2 regions of the Duganella zoogloeoides genome follow, and region 1 is predicted to be linked to the other one. Evidence: predicted binding sites of a transcription regulator. Region 1 holds the regulator's gene; the other holds the start of a gene.
What was found. Region 1 encodes sigma-54, which starts transcription at its own class of promoters, with help from an activator protein. Its sites were predicted from a motif close to TGGCANGNAANCTGCTTT; they were not measured.
Positions count from the first base shown of each region.

Region 2: a site for sigma-54 is predicted at 5,867-5,884, ahead of prpB (methylisocitrate lyase). Genes of this name have one in related genera too.

Region 1 covers NZ_CP140152.1:5,434,567-5,442,445, reverse strand. Annotated here, with positions in the region: gene SR858_RS23915 (monovalent cation:proton antiporter family protein) at 1-969, opposite strand, end outside; gene SR858_RS23910 (KpsF/GutQ family sugar-phosphate isomerase) at 1,096-2,094, shown strand; gene lptC (LPS export ABC transporter periplasmic protein LptC) at 2,094-2,696, shown strand; gene lptA (lipopolysaccharide transport periplasmic protein LptA) at 2,706-3,308, shown strand; gene lptB (LPS export ABC transporter ATP-binding protein) at 3,310-4,062, shown strand; gene SR858_RS23890 (RNA polymerase factor sigma-54) at 4,066-5,550, shown strand; gene hpf (ribosome hibernation-promoting factor, HPF/YfiA family) at 5,626-5,985, shown strand; gene SR858_RS23880 (alginate lyase family protein) at 6,046-7,008, shown strand; gene SR858_RS23875 (enoyl-CoA hydratase/isomerase family protein) at 7,005-7,879, shown strand, end outside.
Region 2 covers NZ_CP140152.1:4,389,372-4,397,250, forward strand. Annotated here, with positions in the region: gene prpF (2-methylaconitate cis-trans isomerase PrpF) at 1-1,090, opposite strand, end outside; gene acnD (Fe/S-dependent 2-methylisocitrate dehydratase AcnD) at 1,096-3,693, opposite strand; gene prpC (bifunctional 2-methylcitrate synthase/citrate synthase) at 3,705-4,853, opposite strand; gene prpB (methylisocitrate lyase) at 4,944-5,828, opposite strand; gene prpR (propionate catabolism operon regulatory protein PrpR) at 5,981-7,702, shown strand.

The sequences.
Region 1 (7,879 bases):
CTTGGCCAGCGCGGCGATCAGGGCAAACTTCACCAGCACCGGCCCGATCAGCAGGATCAGCACCAGCCACCAGTTGTCGATCACCATGCGCAGGTTGAGCAGCATGCCCACCGTGATGAAGAACAGTCCCAGCAGCACGTCGCGGAACGGCTTGATGTCTTCTTCCACCTGGTGCTTGTACTCGGTCTCGGAAATCAGCATGCCAGCGACAAACGCCCCGAGCGCCAGCGACAGCCCGGCCTGTTCGGTGATCCATGCCGCGCCCAGCGTGATCAGGAGCAGGTTGAGCATGAACAGTTCCTGCGAGCGGCGCTTGACCACGATGGTAAACCAGCCGCGCATCAGGCGGTGGCCGACGAACAGCAGCAGGGTCAATACGATCACGGCCTTGACACCGGCCCAGGCCAGGGTTTCCGCCAGCGCGTCCGGGCGCTGGCCCAGCGACGGGATCATGATCAGCAGCGGCACCACGGCCAGATCCTGGAACAGCAAAATGCCGATGATCTTGCGGCCATGCTCGCTCTCGAGCTCGAGCCGCTCGGTCAGCATCTTGACCACGATGGCGGTGGACGACATGGCCAGCGCGCCGCCGAGTGCAAACGCGCCTTGCCAGCTGATCTGCAAATGGGCCGGTAGCTGGCTGGCGATGAGCCAGCCGAACAGCAAGGTGGCAATGATGGTAAACGCCACCTGCGCCAGCCCGAGGCCGAACACGATGCCGCGCATCGCCAGCAGCTTGGGCAGCGAGAATTCGAGCCCGATCGAGAACATCAGGAATACCACGCCGAACTCGGCCAGGCCGTGGGTGGCTTCGCTTTCCATGGCCCAGCCGAGCGCGTGGGGGCCGATCAGGATGCCGACGGCCAGGTAGCCGAGCATGGGCGGCAAATGCATCATGCGGAAGGCCACCACGCCCAGCACGGCGCTGCCTAACAACACCAGGGTCAGTTCGAGCGGGGAAAACGTCATGTTGCCGTAGCCGTCAGTTTTTTATTCAGTGGTTTCGCCCCACGCAGGCACAATGTTTCGACTGGCAAGTTTTTTGCTTTCTTAATTCGGCTATACTTGGGTATGAGTGTAACCCATGAAAAAACAATGCTGAAAGCTTTTGACGCAAAAATGGCGGCGCATGCGCTGCGGCTCGCCCGTGAAACGTTGCAAAACGAGGCTGCTGCCATTACTGCGCTGGAGCTGCGCCTGGGTGACGACCATACCGTCGTCAAAGCGATTGAACTGTTGTTTAATTGCAAGGGCAGGGTGGTGGTGTCCGGTATCGGCAAGTCCGGCCACATCGCTCGCAAGATGGCAGCCACGTTCGCCTCCACCGGCACCCCCGCCATGTTCGTACATCCGGCCGAGGCTGCGCACGGCGACCTCGGCATGGTTACTGCTGACGACGCTTTCATTGCCATTTCGTACTCGGGCGAAAGTACCGAGCTGATGACCATCCTGCCGGTGGTCAAGCGCATGGGCAGCAAGGTCATTGCCATCACCGGTAAACCAGGCTCCAGCCTGGCCAGCATCGCCGACGTCCACCTCAATGTAGCGGTGGCCAAGGAAGCGTGCCCGATGAACCTGGCGCCCACCACGTCCACCACCGTCACGCTGGCGCTGGGCGACGCGCTGGCAGTGGCCTTGCTCGATCTGCGCGGTTTCAGGGAAGAAGATTTTGCCCGGTCGCATCCGGGCGGGGCGCTGGGCCGGCGCCTGCTCACCCACGTGCGCGACGTCATGCGCAGCGGCGCCGATGTGCCCAAGGTGCGTGCCGACGTCAAGCTCACCGACGCGCTGCTTGAAATGACCAAAAAAGGCATGGGCATGACCGCCGTGGTCGATGCCGAGGACAGACCGATCGGCGTATTTACCGACGGCGACCTGCGCCGCATGATCGACAAGGTGCAGGACTTCACCCAGGTCCTGATCCGCGACGTCATGCACGCCAACCCGCGCAGCATCGCGCCGGAACAGCTGGCGGTCGATGCGGTCGCAATCATGGAACAGTTCCGCATCAACCAAGTGCTGGTGGCCGACGCCGATGGCAAGCTGGTCGGCGCGCTGCACATCCACGACCTCACACGCGCCAAGGTGATCTGATGCCTAACGTACGTAAAAGAACCGCCCACCGCTGGTCGCTCACCTGGATGGTCGTCATCGGCGTATTCGTGGCCGTCGGTACCGGCTGGATGGTGCAGTTGATTAACGAATCGAACCAGGATACGGCGCAGGACAAGTTCCGCAACGAGCCCGATTACATCATCGACCGGTTCAGCGTGGTGCGCATGACCAAGGACGGCAAGCCGGCCTATATCATTTCCGGCGACAAGCTCACCCACCTGCCGGCCGAAGAAGCGTCCGACATCATCAAGCCCTATATCAACACCTTGTCGGCCGAGCATCCGCCAATGACGGTGCGCGGCGACACCGCCCGCGTCGATCAGGACAACTCGCGCGTCAAGCTCGACGGCAACGTCAGCGTGGTACGCCCGGCCAGTGGCAAAAGCCAGGCCATGAGCCTGACCACGTCCACGCTCACCGTGTTCCCGGACGAGCAACGGATGGAAACCGTCGCACCGGTCGAACTGCACCTGGGCAAGACGGTGGCCACGGGTGTCGGCATGACCGCCAACAACGCAACGCTGCAAACCCAATTGGGCGGACGCGGCAAGATCACCGTGCCGCCGCATGCGGCACGCTAAAGGAAGATTATGAGAGCAATCACCAAGCACACCTTCTGGTCGGCAGCACTGCTGCTGGCGGCACTGACCATTCCGGCGCGCGCCGAAAAAGCCGACTCCAACAAGCCGATCGAAGTGTCGTTCGACCAGGCCGACTCCGATGACGTCAAGCAGATCAAGACCTTCACCGGCAATGTCATCCTCACGCGCGGCACCATCCGCATGACCTCGCCGAAGGCGGTGGTCACGCAAGACCCCGAGGGCTACCAGTTCGTGGTGCTCACCGGCACGCCCGGCGTGCAGGCCACGTTCCGCCAGAAACTCGACGGCGAGACCGACAAGTGGGTGGAAGGCCAGGCCGACCGCATCGAATACGACGACAAGACCGAGCTGGTCAAGCTGATCTCCAAGGGCCGCATCAAGCAGCTCGAGTCGGGCAAGGTCACCAGCCAGGTCGATGGCGAGTTCATATCCTACGACAGCCGCCGCGAAGTGTTCGCGGTGAAGAACAGCAGCAGCGGCGAGAGCAAACCGGGCGCCGGCCGCGGCACCATGGTGATCCAGCCATCGTCCAAGCGCCCGCCGATCGCGCCGGCGCAGCCGGTGCCGGCCACCCAGCCTGCGGGGAAATGACATGGAACCAAGTTGCGGTAGCACCCTGATCGTTCGCGGCCTGCAGAAAAGCTATGGCAAGCGCCAGGTCGTTCACGACGTGTCCCTGCAAGTCGATTGCGGCGAAGTGGTGGGTTTGCTCGGCCCCAACGGCGCCGGCAAGACCACGTCGTTCTACATGATCGTCGGCCTGGTACCGTCGGACGCCGGCACCATCGATATCGGCGGCGTCGACGTCTCGTCGCTGCCGATCCACCGCCGCGCCTCGCTCGGCCTGTCGTACCTGCCGCAGGAAGCGTCGGTGTTCCGCAAACTGACGGTGGAAGAAAATATTCGCGCTGTCCTCGAAATCCAGAAAGTGGACGGCAAGCCTTTATCCAAGGCTGACATTACTGAACGGCTCAATACCCTGCTGGCCGATTTGCAAATCGAGAAGCTGCGCGAGAACCCCGCGCTCTCGCTCTCCGGCGGCGAACGCCGCCGGGTGGAGATCGCCCGTGCGCTGGCCACCAACCCGCGCTTCGTGCTGCTCGACGAACCATTCGCCGGGGTCGACCCGATTGCCGTGATCGAGATCCAGCGCATCGTGCGCTTTCTCAAGGAGCGGCAAATCGGCGTCCTCATTACCGATCACAATGTGCGCGAGACGCTGGGCATCTGCGACCGCGCATATATCATCAACCAGGGCTCGGTGCTGGCTTCGGGCCGTCCGGACGACATCATCGCCGACGAGTCGGTCCGCCGCGTCTACCTGGGTGAACACTTCCGAATGTAATCCATGAAACAGTCGTTGCAACTGCGGACCTCGCAGCATCTCGCGCTGACGCCCCAACTGCAGCAATCGATCCGCTTGCTGCAGCTCTCCACGCTGGAGCTGCACCAGGAACTCGAACAACTCCTGACCGACAATCCCTTGCTCGAGCGGTTAGACGACCCGCTCGACCATTCGCTGCGGCTGTTGTCCGACGGCGCCATCAGCCAGCAGGCGCCGTCCGGCGAAGCGCCGTCCGAATCGGGCCCGCAGGAAGCGGCGCCCGCCGGCGAGGCCGACGCCTACGAAGGCCCCGCCGCCGATACCGAAAGTACCACCGCCGAAGCGGACATGGACTGGAGCGACGCCGGCCGCAGCAAGGCGCCCGACGACGAAGACGCGCGTCCGCAAATCGAAGCGCACCACTGCACCCTGCGCGAACACCTGATGGAGCAGATGCGGGTGACCGTGCTCGAGCTGCGCGACCGCGCGCTGGTCGAGCTGATCATCGACGCGCTCGACGAAAACGGCTACCTCGAAGAAGCGCTCGACGAGATCCACGCGCGCCTGCCGGAGGAACTGGAAGTCGAACTCGACGAGCTGCAAACGGCATTGTCGCTGCTGCAAAGTTTCGACCCGGCCGGCGTGGGGGCGCGCAATGCGGCCGAGTGCCTGGCGCTGCAAATCAAGCGCTTGCCCGGCATCGCGCTGGTGACGCGACGGATGGCCGTGGCCATCGTCGAAAAGCACCTGACGTGGTTTGCCCAGCGCGATTTCAACAAGCTGAAAAAAGCGCTGCTGTGCGACGACGAAGACTTGCGCGAAGTACAGACCGTGATCCGCCAGTGCAATCCGCACCCCGGTGCGGCGTTCGCGTCCGACGTGTCGGACTACGTGGTGCCGGACGTGATCGTGAAAAAATCGCGCACCGGCTGGCAGGTCAGCCTGAACAACGACGTCATGCCGCGCCTGCGCGTAAACGCCATGTACGCCAACCTGCTCAAGCAGAAGAAGGGCGAGGGAGGCGAGGGCGCCATGGGCGCGCAGCTGCAGGAAGCGAAGTGGCTGATCAAGAATATGCGCCAGCGGTTCGACACCATCCTGCGCGTGGCGCAAGCGATAGTAGAACGACAAAAGAACTTTTTCTCGCACGGCGCCGTTGCCATGCGCCCCCTTGTGCTTCGCGAAATTGCTGATACACTGGGTTTACACGAGAGCACCATTTCTCGGGTAACAACTCAGAAATACATGCTGACGCCGCACGGCATGTTTGAGCTGAAATATTTTTTTGGTAGCCACGTCGCCACCGAAGCGGGAGGTGAAGCCAGTTCGACGGCGATACGGGCACTGATCGTGCAACTGACAGGAGCTGAAGACCCTAAAAATCCTTTATCCGACAGTAAGATTGCGGACATGCTGGGAGAACAGGGCATGGTGATTGCGCGACGCACTGTTGCCAAATATCGCGAAGCCCTCAAAATCCCTCCAGTCAGTCTCCGCAAGTCTTTGTAGTGCACTGGTTCCTGCTTACTCGGCAACAATGGGTAAAGCACGAACCGTCAGCGACATTTATCTTTAGGAGTGTGTATGAATCTCACCATCAGTGGACATCATCTCGAAGTGACCGCCGCCATTCGTGAATACGTGCAGAGCAAGCTCGAACGCGTGACACGGCACTTTGATCAAGTGATTGATATTGCTGTCATTCTGACCGTAGATAACCTTAAAGAGAAAACCAAGCGCCAAAAGGCTGAAATCAATCTGCGCCTGTCCGGTAAAACGGTCTACGTGGAAAGCCTGTCGCAAGACCTGTACGCTGCGATCGACACCCTGATCGACAAGCTGGACCGCCAGGTCATGAAGTACAAAGGCAAAGTCCAACAGCACGGCCACGATGCGATCAAGCATCTCCCGGATAACTTCGAACCAGCTGCCGCCGCCCTTTAACAACGGCGCGACACACCAACTAAGGGCGCACAAGGCGCCCTTTCTTGTTTTTGGAGCTACATGAAAATTGTTTATCTGGTTTATACCGTTCTCCTTTCCGCCTCCGCTGCTTCCGCCGTCGCCGCCACCTGCCAGCCGGCGCCGGCCGCCGTCATCGACATCGACGCCAACAGCTACTACAACGACGCCAACCATTCCGTGATCGACCCGGCGCGGCGCGCCAAAAACATCGCCAGCACCGAGCCGGTCGAACAATTCTTGTCTGGCGTCGCCCGCAACGCCAGCCGCTACCAGGCCAACGGCAAGCCGCAAGACGCCGCCTGCGCCTTGAACTGGCTGGACAGCTGGGCCGGCCAGCAGGCCATGCTGGGCAAGATGTCGAGCGAACAGGCGTATTTCGTGCGCAAGTGGACCCTGGGCGGACTGGCGCTCAGCTATGCGCGCGTGCAGGCAGCCGCCATGCCCGCGCAAAAGCAAGCGATCGAGGCGTGGCTGTCCACGCTGGCCGACGCCACGCTGGTCCACGCCGACACCCGCAAGGGCAAGCGCAACAACCATTACTACTGGGAAGGGCTGGCAGTGACTGCCGTCGGCGCCGTCACCCACGACCAGCGTCTATTAACTTGGGGCCACGGCGTGTTCGACAACGCCATGGCCCAGGTGGCACCCGACGGCGCGCTGCCGGCCGAGATGGCGCGCGGCGCCAAGGCGCTGCACTACCACGCGTTTGCTGCCGCGCCGCTGACCATGATGGCGTCCATCCTCGACCTGCAGTCGCCGATGCTGGACCGGTTGGTGACATTTACGCTGGCCGCCGCGCGCAATCCTTCGGCCATGAACCAGGCGACCGGTTTCAAGCAGGAAGCGGTGAATGACATGCCGTTTGCCGTGATCTACGCGCGCCACATGGGGCACCCGCCAGCAGCCGCTGCAAAATTCCAGGCCCGCCTCGGCGGCGATTTAACCTTGCCCAACCCGCTAGAACATTTTCCGTCGTCGAACAAATCCACAGGACAGCCATGAGCGAACACGTATTAACTGCCGTCAGTGACGGCACCGGCGTCATCACGCTCGATCGTCCGCGCGCGCTCAACTCGCTGTCGCTCGACATGGTGCGCGCCATCACGCACACCCTGCTGGCCTGGCGCGACGATGACGCCGTGCAGGCGGTGGTCGTGCGCAGCAGCAGCGACAAGGCGTTTTGCGCCGGCGGCGACATCCGCTTCTTCCACGACCTGGGCCGCGCCACGCCGCAGCAGGGCAGCGCGCTGGTCGAGGATTTCTTCACCGAGGAATATGCGCTCAACCACCTGGTCCACCATTACCCGAAACCGTTTATTGCGCTGATGGACGGCGTGGTGATGGGCGGCGGCATGGGCGTGGCGCAGGCCGGCCCTCACAGCCGCACACGCATCGTGACCGACCGCACCAGGATGGCGATGCCGGAGACCAATATCGGCCTGTTCCCGGACGTGGGCGCCAGCTATTTCCTGTCCCGCTTGCCGGGACGGCTGGGACTGTACCTGGGTATCACCGGCGCCACCATCGGCGCGGCCGATGCGCTGTATGCGGGACTGGCCGACCATTACGTGCCGGCGGCCAATTTAACGGCGCTGGGAGCGGTTTTGAATGCGGGTGGCGGTGCTGGCCTGCCGGCGGCGATTGCGGCCTTTGCCGCGCCGTTCAAGGCCGCTGCCGGGCCAGGTTCACTTGAGCGCGACCGTGCCGCCATCGACCGTCATTTTGGTGCGGGACCGGTGCCGGCCATTGTCGCGTCGTTGCAACACGACGACAGCGAGTTTGCCAGGGCGACGCTGGCGCTCATGGCCACGCGCTCACCGCTGATGATGTGCGTGGCGCATGCCTTGCAGGAGCTGGGGGCGGCAATGAGCAT
Region 2 (7,879 bases), 1.0 Mb from region 1:
ACGGATGGCCGAAGCGCACGGCAGCGCGTTCGCCGCCGCCGGCGGCCAGGTTGACCAGCGTGCCGGGAATGGCAGCAGCCGCGCCGATGGCCACGGCGGCAGTACCCATCATGGCGTGGTGGAGTTTGCCCATCGAAAGCGCGCGTACCAGCAGGTCGATGTCGCCCGCGTGAACCTGCCTGCCGCCAGATGCCGTGTACGACACCGGCGGCGCCACGAAAGCCACCTTGGGCGTGTGCTGGCGTTGTGCGGCCTGCTCCAGGGTTTGCACCAGGCCCATGCGCACGGCGCCGTGCGTGCGGATGGTTTCGAACATGGCCAGTGCGCGTGCATCGCCATTGATCGCGTCCTGCAGTTCGGTGCCGGTGCAGCCCACCGCCTGCGCCTCGATGAAGATGGTGGGGATGCCGGCGTTGATCATGGTGGCCCGCAGCGTGCCGATGCCGGGCACCTCGAGGTCGTCGATCACGCGCCCGGTGGGGAACATGGCGCTGTTGGTGCTATTGGTGCTATTGGTGCTATGGGCGCCATTGCCCTCCTCGTCCGCCGCCGGGTCGAGGAATTCAAGCACCACTTCCGCCGCCGGGAAGGTCACGCCATCGAGTTCGAAGTCGCCCAGTTCCTGCACTTGGCCGCCGGTCATCGGAATATGGGCGATGATGGTCTTGCCGATATTGGCCTGCCAGATGCGCACCACGGCCACGCCGTCCTTCGGCACGCGCGCGGCATCGAGCAGGCCTGACTGAATCGCAAATGCACCCACGGCGGCCGACAGGTTGCCGCAGTTGCCGCTCCAGTCCACGAACGGCCGGTCGATGGCGACCTGGCCGAACAGGTAGTCGACGTCGTGATCCGGCCTGGTGGCCGGCGACACGATGACAGCCTTGCTGGTGCTCGACGTGCCGTTGCCCATGCCGTCGATCTGTTTGCCGTAGAGGTCGGGGCTGCCGACCACGCGCAGCAGCAGCGCGTCGCGCGCCGCGCCCGGGGTTTGCGCGTCAAGCGGCAGGTCTTGCAGGCGGAAGAACACGCCCTTGCTGGTGCCGCCACGCATATAGGTGGCGGGAATCTTCGTTTGCTGGGTCATCATGCGGCCTATGCTGTTTTATGCTGTTGCAGGAAATCCTGGGCAAAGCGCTGCAGCACACCGCCCGCTTCGTAGATCGAGACTTCTTCCTGGGTGTCGAGCCGGCAGATCACCGGCGTTTCCACCCGCTCTCCGTTGCGGCGATGGATCACCAGCGTGAGCATGGCGCGCGGTGTGCGCTCACCCACCACGTCGTAGGTTTCGGTACCGTCCAGCGCCAGCGTCAGGCGGTTGACGCCGGGCGTGAACTCCAGCGGCAACACGCCCATGCCCACCAGGTTGGTGCGGTGGATGCGTTCGAAGCCTTCGGCGGCAATCGCTTCCACGCCGGCCAGGCGCACGCCCTTGGCGGCCCAGTCGCGCGAGGAACCCTGGCCGTAGTCGGCGCCAGCCACCACGATCAGCGGCTGCTTGCGCTCCATGTAGGTTTCGATGGCTTCCCACATGCGCGTGACGGTGCCTTCCGGCTCCACCCGCGCCAGCGAACCGGCGATGACTTTGCCGTCCGCGCCGCGCACCATCTCGTTTTTCAGGGTGGGGTTGGCGAACGTGGCGCGCTGCGCGGTCAGGTGGTCGCCGCGATGGGTGGCGTAAGAGTTGAAGTCTTCTTCCGGCAGACCCATTTTGGCCAGGTACTCGCCGGCGGCGCTGTCGGCCATGATGGCGTTCGACGGCGACAGGTGGTCGGTAGTGATGTTATCGCCGAGCAGCGCTAGCGGACGCATGCCGGTCAGCGACCGCGCGCCAGCGAGCGCGCCTTCCCAGTACGGCGGGCGGCGGATGTAGGTCGTTTGCGGGCGCCAGTCGTACAGCGGGCTCACTGCCGCGCCGTCGTCAACCTCGCGCGCGAACATCGGGATGTACACCTTGCGGAACTGTTCGGGTTTCACACTGGCCGCGACCACGGCGTCGATCTCGGCGTCCGACGGCCAGATGTCGGCCAACTTGACCGGACAGCCGGCGGCATCCACGCCCAGCACGTCTTTTTCGATATCGAAGCGGATGGTGCCGGCAATCGCATATGCCACCACCAGCGGCGGCGAGGCCAAAAAGGCCTGCTTGGCATACGGGTGGATGCGGCCATCGAAATTGCGGTTGCCCGACAGGACGGCGGTAGCGTACAGGTCGCGCGCGATGACCTCCTGCTGGATCACGGGATCGAGCGCGCCGGACATGCCATTGCACGACGTGCAGGCGTAAGCCACCACGCCAAAGCCCAGTTGCTCCAACTCGGGCATCAGTCCCGCCGCTTCCAGGTACAGCGTGACGGTCTTGGAGCCAGGCGCCAGCGACGACTTGACCCATGGCTTGCGTGTCAGGCCGCGCGCGTTGGCATTGCGGGCCAGCAGGCCGGCGGCGATCATGTTGCGCGGGTTGTTGGTGTTGGTGCAGCTGGTAATGGCCGCGATGATGCAGGCGCCGTCGGGCATCAGGCCCGGTTCGTTTTCCACCACGCCGCTGATGCCGCGTGCTGCCAGTTCCGACGTGGGCACGCGGCTGTGCGGGTTCGATGGCCCGGCGATATTGCGCACCACCGACGACAGGTCGAATGTCAATACGCGCTCGTACCGCGCGGTGGCCAGCGCGTCGGCCCACAGGCCGGCCTGTTTCGCATAGGTCTCCACCAGGTTGACGGTTTCCTCCTCGCGGCCCGTCAGGCGCAGGTACTTGATGGTCTGCTCGTCGATGTAGAACATGGCGGCGGTGGAGCCATACTCGGGCGCCATGTTGGAGATGGTGGCGCGGTCGCCGAGCGTGAGGTGGGCGGCGCCTTCACCGTAGAACTCCAGGTACGACGACACCACTTTTTGCTGGCGCAGGAATTGCGTCAGCGCCAGCACGGTGTCGGTGGCGGTAATGCCTGGCCCCGGTTTGCCGGTCAGCTCCACGCCGATGATGTCGGGCAGGCGCATCCACGAGGCGCGGCCCAGCATCACGCTCTCCGCTTCCAGGCCGCCCACGCCAATGGCGATCACACCCAGCGCATCGACCATCGGCGTGTGCGAATCGGTGCCGACCAATGTATCTGGAAAGGCCACGCCGTCCTGCGCCTGGATCACGGGCGACATGCGCTCGAGGTTGATCTGGTGCAGGATGCCGTTACCGGGCGGGATCACATCGACATTCTTGAACGCCTTCTTGGTCCAGTCGATGAAGTGGAACCGGTCCTCGTTGCGGCGGTCCTCGATGGCGCGGTTTTTAGTAAAGGCCTCGGGATCGAAGCCGCCGCACTCCACCGCCAGCGAATGATCGACCACCAGCTGGGTTGGTACCACCGGGTTGACCAGCGCCGGATCGCCGCCCTGCAGGGCGATGGCGTCGCGCAGGCCGGCCAGGTCCACCAGCGCGGTCTGACCGAGGATGTCGTGGCAGACCACGCGCGCCGGGAACCACGGGAAATCGAGGTCGCGGCGGCGTTCGATCAGCTGCCCCAGCGACGCATTGAGCGTGGCGGGGTCGCAGCGGCGCACCAGGTTTTCGGCCAGCACGCGCGAGGTGTAGGGCAGCCCGGCCCAGGCGCCGTTTTGAATGGCATCGACGGCGGCGCGCGCGTCGAAGTAGTCGAGCGTGGTGCCAGGCAGCGGTTTGCGGTATTGCGTGTTCATCGGCGTAGTCATTACGAACGGTCCTTGATCGGCACGAATTGCAGGTCTTCGGGGCCGACGTAGTTGGCGCTGGGGCGGATGATCTTGTTGTCGATGCGCTGCTCGATCACGTGCGCGGCCCAGCCGGACGTGCGCGAAATGACGAACAGCGGCGTGAACATCGCGGTGGGCACGCCCATCATGTGGTACGACACGGCCGAGAACCAGTCCAGGTTGGGGAACATTTTTTTCACGTCCCACATCACGGTTTCCAGGCGCTCGGCAATGTCGAACATTTTCATCGAGCCGCCGTCCTGCGACAGCTGGCGCGCCACTTCCTTGATCACCACGTTGCGCGGATCGGAAATCGTGTACACGGGATGGCCGAAGCCGATCACCACTTCCTTGTTAGCCACGCGGTTGCGGATGTCGGCTTCCGCCTCGTCTGCATTTTCGTAGCGCTTCTGGATTTCGAACGCGAACTCGTTGGCGCCGCCGTGCTTGGGACCGCGCAGTGCGCCGATGGCGCCGGTAATGGCCGAGTGCATGTCCGAACCCGTACCCGCGATCACGCGGCCGGTGAAGGTGGACGCGTTGAATTCGTGTTCGGCGTACAGGATTAGCGACGTGTGCATGGCGCGCACCCAGCTCTCGGGCGGCTTGAAGCCGTGCAGCAGGTGCAGGAAGTGACCGCCGATCGAATCGTCGTCGGTTTCCACCTCGATGCGCTTGCCGTTATGGCTGTAGTGGTACCAGTACAGCAGCATCGAGCCGAACGACGCCATCAGGCGGTCGGCGATGTCGCGCGCGCCGGGCACATTGTGGTCGTCCTTTTCCGGCAGCACGCAGCCGAGCACCGAAGCGCCGGTGCGCATCACGTCCATCGGGTGGGCGGCGGCCGGCAATGCTTCGAGCGCGGACTTGACCGCCTGCGGCAGGCCGCGCAGCGAGCGCAGTTTGGCCTTGTAGCCGCGCAGCTCCCCCCCGTTGGGCAGCTTGCCGTGCACCAGCAGGTAGGCGATTTCCTCGAACTCGCTGGTGGTGGCCAGGTCCAGGATGTCGTAGCCACGGTAGTGCAGGTCATTGCCGGTCTTGCCGACGGAGCACAGCGCGGTGTTGCCGGCCGCCACGCCGGAGAGGGCGACGGATTTCTTGGGTTTGAAAGTGGTAGTGTCGGTCATGATGATCTCCTGGTATCCGTCATTCCCGCGCAGGCGGGAATCCATGCTGAGCATGCATTGCGCCGGCGCGAAAGCGACGATATTGACTGGTTATTTTTTTTGCGCAGCGAAGAGCGCATCGAGCTTCTGCTCGAAGCTATGGTAGTTGATCCGTTCATACAGCTCGGCGCGCGTCTGCATGGTATCGAGCACGTTTTGCTGGGTGCCGTCGCGGCGGATCGCGCCATACACATTTTCAGCGGCCTTGTTCATGGCGCGGAACGCGGACAGCGGATAGAGCACCAGGCCCACGTCGGCGTCGCGCAGCTCGTCCACCGTGAACAGCGGCGTGGAACCGAATTCGGTGATGTTGGCCAGCACCGGCACTTTTACGGCGGCGGCGAACTGTTTATACATCTCGAGGCTGATCATCGCCTCCGGGAAGATCATGTCGGCGCCAGCCTCCACGCACGCCACCGCGCGCGCGATCGCCGCGTCCAGCCCTTCGACCGCCAGCGCGTCGGTGCGGGCCATGATCACGAACTGGTCGTCGGTGCGCGCATCGACGGCGGCGCTGACGCGATCGACCATCTCCTGCTGCGAGACGATTTCCTTGCCGGGGCGGTGGCCGCAGCGCTTGGCGCCCACCTGGTCTTCGATGTGCATGGCGGCGGCGCCGGCCTTGATCATGGTCTTGACTGTGCGCGCGACGTTGAAGGCCGAGGCGCCGAAACCGGTATCGGCATCGACCAGCAGCGGCAGGTCGCACACGTCGGTGATGCGGCGGATGTCGGTAAGCACGTCATCCAGGCTCGAGATGCCCAGGTCGGGCAAGCCGAGGGAGCCGGCCGCCACGCCGCCGCCCGACAGATAGATGGCGCGGAAACCAGTGCGCTTGGCCAGCAAGGCGTGGTTGGCGTTGATGGCGCCGACGACCTGCAACGGCGATTCTTCTTGTACGGCCTGGCGGAATGCGGCGCCTGCGGAACGACTCATGGGTGACCTTTCAATGTTGCGGTGAAGTTGGGTGACACTTTGCAAGAGCCGTGCCACCCGCCACCTCCTTTAAAATCAATCACTTGATGATTTTCGATGTTGCAAAATTGTTTCATTTTGAAACATCGAAACAACTGCACTACAATTGAAACATGCGCCCTCCTCCTTCCCTGCCGCTCGATCCTGACGACAAGCCCGTCATCTGGACCGTTTCCGTCTCGCGCCTCTCCGACGTGTTCCGCCATATCACGCTCGAATACGACAACCGCGCCACCATCGAACAAATCCACCTCGGCTTCGACGACGCCGTGCGCCATATCCGCGCGCGCCTGGCCACCGAGCGCTGCGACGCCGTCATCGCCGCCGGCTCCAACGCCGCCTACCTGAGAAGCCGGCTGTCGGTGCCGGTGGTCGTGGCACGCTTCAGCGGCTTCGACGTGATGCAGGCGCTGGCGCGGGCGCGGCGCGTGTCCCCGCACGTGGGCATCGTCACCTACCAGGAGCGGCTGCAGGAGCTGGCCGAATTCACCACCACCTTCGACATCGACGTGGCACAGCGCACGTATGTGACCGAGGAAGACGCGCGCGACCAGGTCAACGATTTAAAAGCGGCAGGCATCAAGGCCATCGTCGGCGCCGGCCGCATCACCGACCTGGCCGAAGAGGCGGGGCTGACGGGCGTGTTCGTGTACTCTGCGGCCTCGGTGCGGCACGCTTTTGACGATGCGCTGGAGCTGGCGCGCCTGACCCGGCTTGAAATGGACCGGGGCCGGGGCCGCGCACGCGGCGCCACCACGGGCGCCGCGACCGATACGCTGCGCGCCCGCCACGGCATCACCGACTTGCGCGGCGAATCGGTCGCCATGGAAGCGGTGCGCCAGTCGGTGGTGCTGTATGCGAAATCGCCAGCCACGGTGCTGATACAGGGCGAAACCGGCAGCGGCAAGGAACTGGCTGCGCAGGCGATCCACAACGAAGGGCCGCGCAGCCTGGGACAGAACCGGCCGTTCGTGGCAGTGAACTGCGGCGCCATCGCAGAGTCGCTGCTCGAATCGGAACTGTTCGGCCATGAAGACGGCGCGTTTACCGGCGCGCGCCGGGGCGGCCATGCCGGGCTGTTCGAGGCGGCCAACCACGGCACCCTGTTCCTCGACGAGATCGGCGAGATGCCGCTGACGCTGCAAACTCGTTTGCTGCGGGTGCTGGAAGAACGGCAGGTGGTGCGGGTGGGCGGCACCCGGCCCATCGCCGTTGCCGTGCGCATCATCAGCGCCACCCACTGCGACCTGGAGCAGCGCGTGCGCGACGGCCGCTTCCGCGCCGACCTGTTCTACCGGCTGGCGGTGCTGCGCCTGGCGCTGCCGCCGCTGCGCGCACGGCCCGGCGACGTGGTGGCGCTGGCCGAATGGTCACTCAAGCATGCGCTGGCGTCGCTCGGCGCCCGGCCGCACCCCAACCTGCGCGCCGAGATGGCGGCGTGCGCACCGCTGCTGCAAGCGTACGCCTGGCCCGGCAATGTGCGCGAACTGCGCAACCTGGCCGAACGCCTGGCGCTGTTCCTGGCGGCCGAGCCACTGCAGGCGCTCACGCCCGCGTTCATCGCTGGCGTGGCGCCGGAGCTGGCAGGCCATGGCGGTATTGACGCCGGTGTTGGCGCTGATGTTGGCAACACCGGCGCGGGTAGCGCGGCCGCCGGCGCCACTGCATCGTCGCTCAGCATCAGCCGGGCGCATCGCGAGACGGCAAGCACGGCAGAGGTTCTGGCCCGCTTTGGCGGCCGGCGCGACGCGGCGGCCAATTACCTGGGCATCAGCCGCACCACGCTGTGGCGCCGGTTGCGCGCGGAAGATGGCGGCCAGGCCGCCGCACCTTGAAAAACACCGTCACTGCGCCGATGCGGTCAAGTTAACCGCCGTACTTCCCGCCAAAGCGGGAGTCCATGCCGAGCACATGGTCACGCCGTTCATCACCTGCCAGCGACCGCTCATCCACCAGCGGTCGCCGCCCGTGAACCCCACCGCTAACATGGCCACACCTACCCATCACGGAGA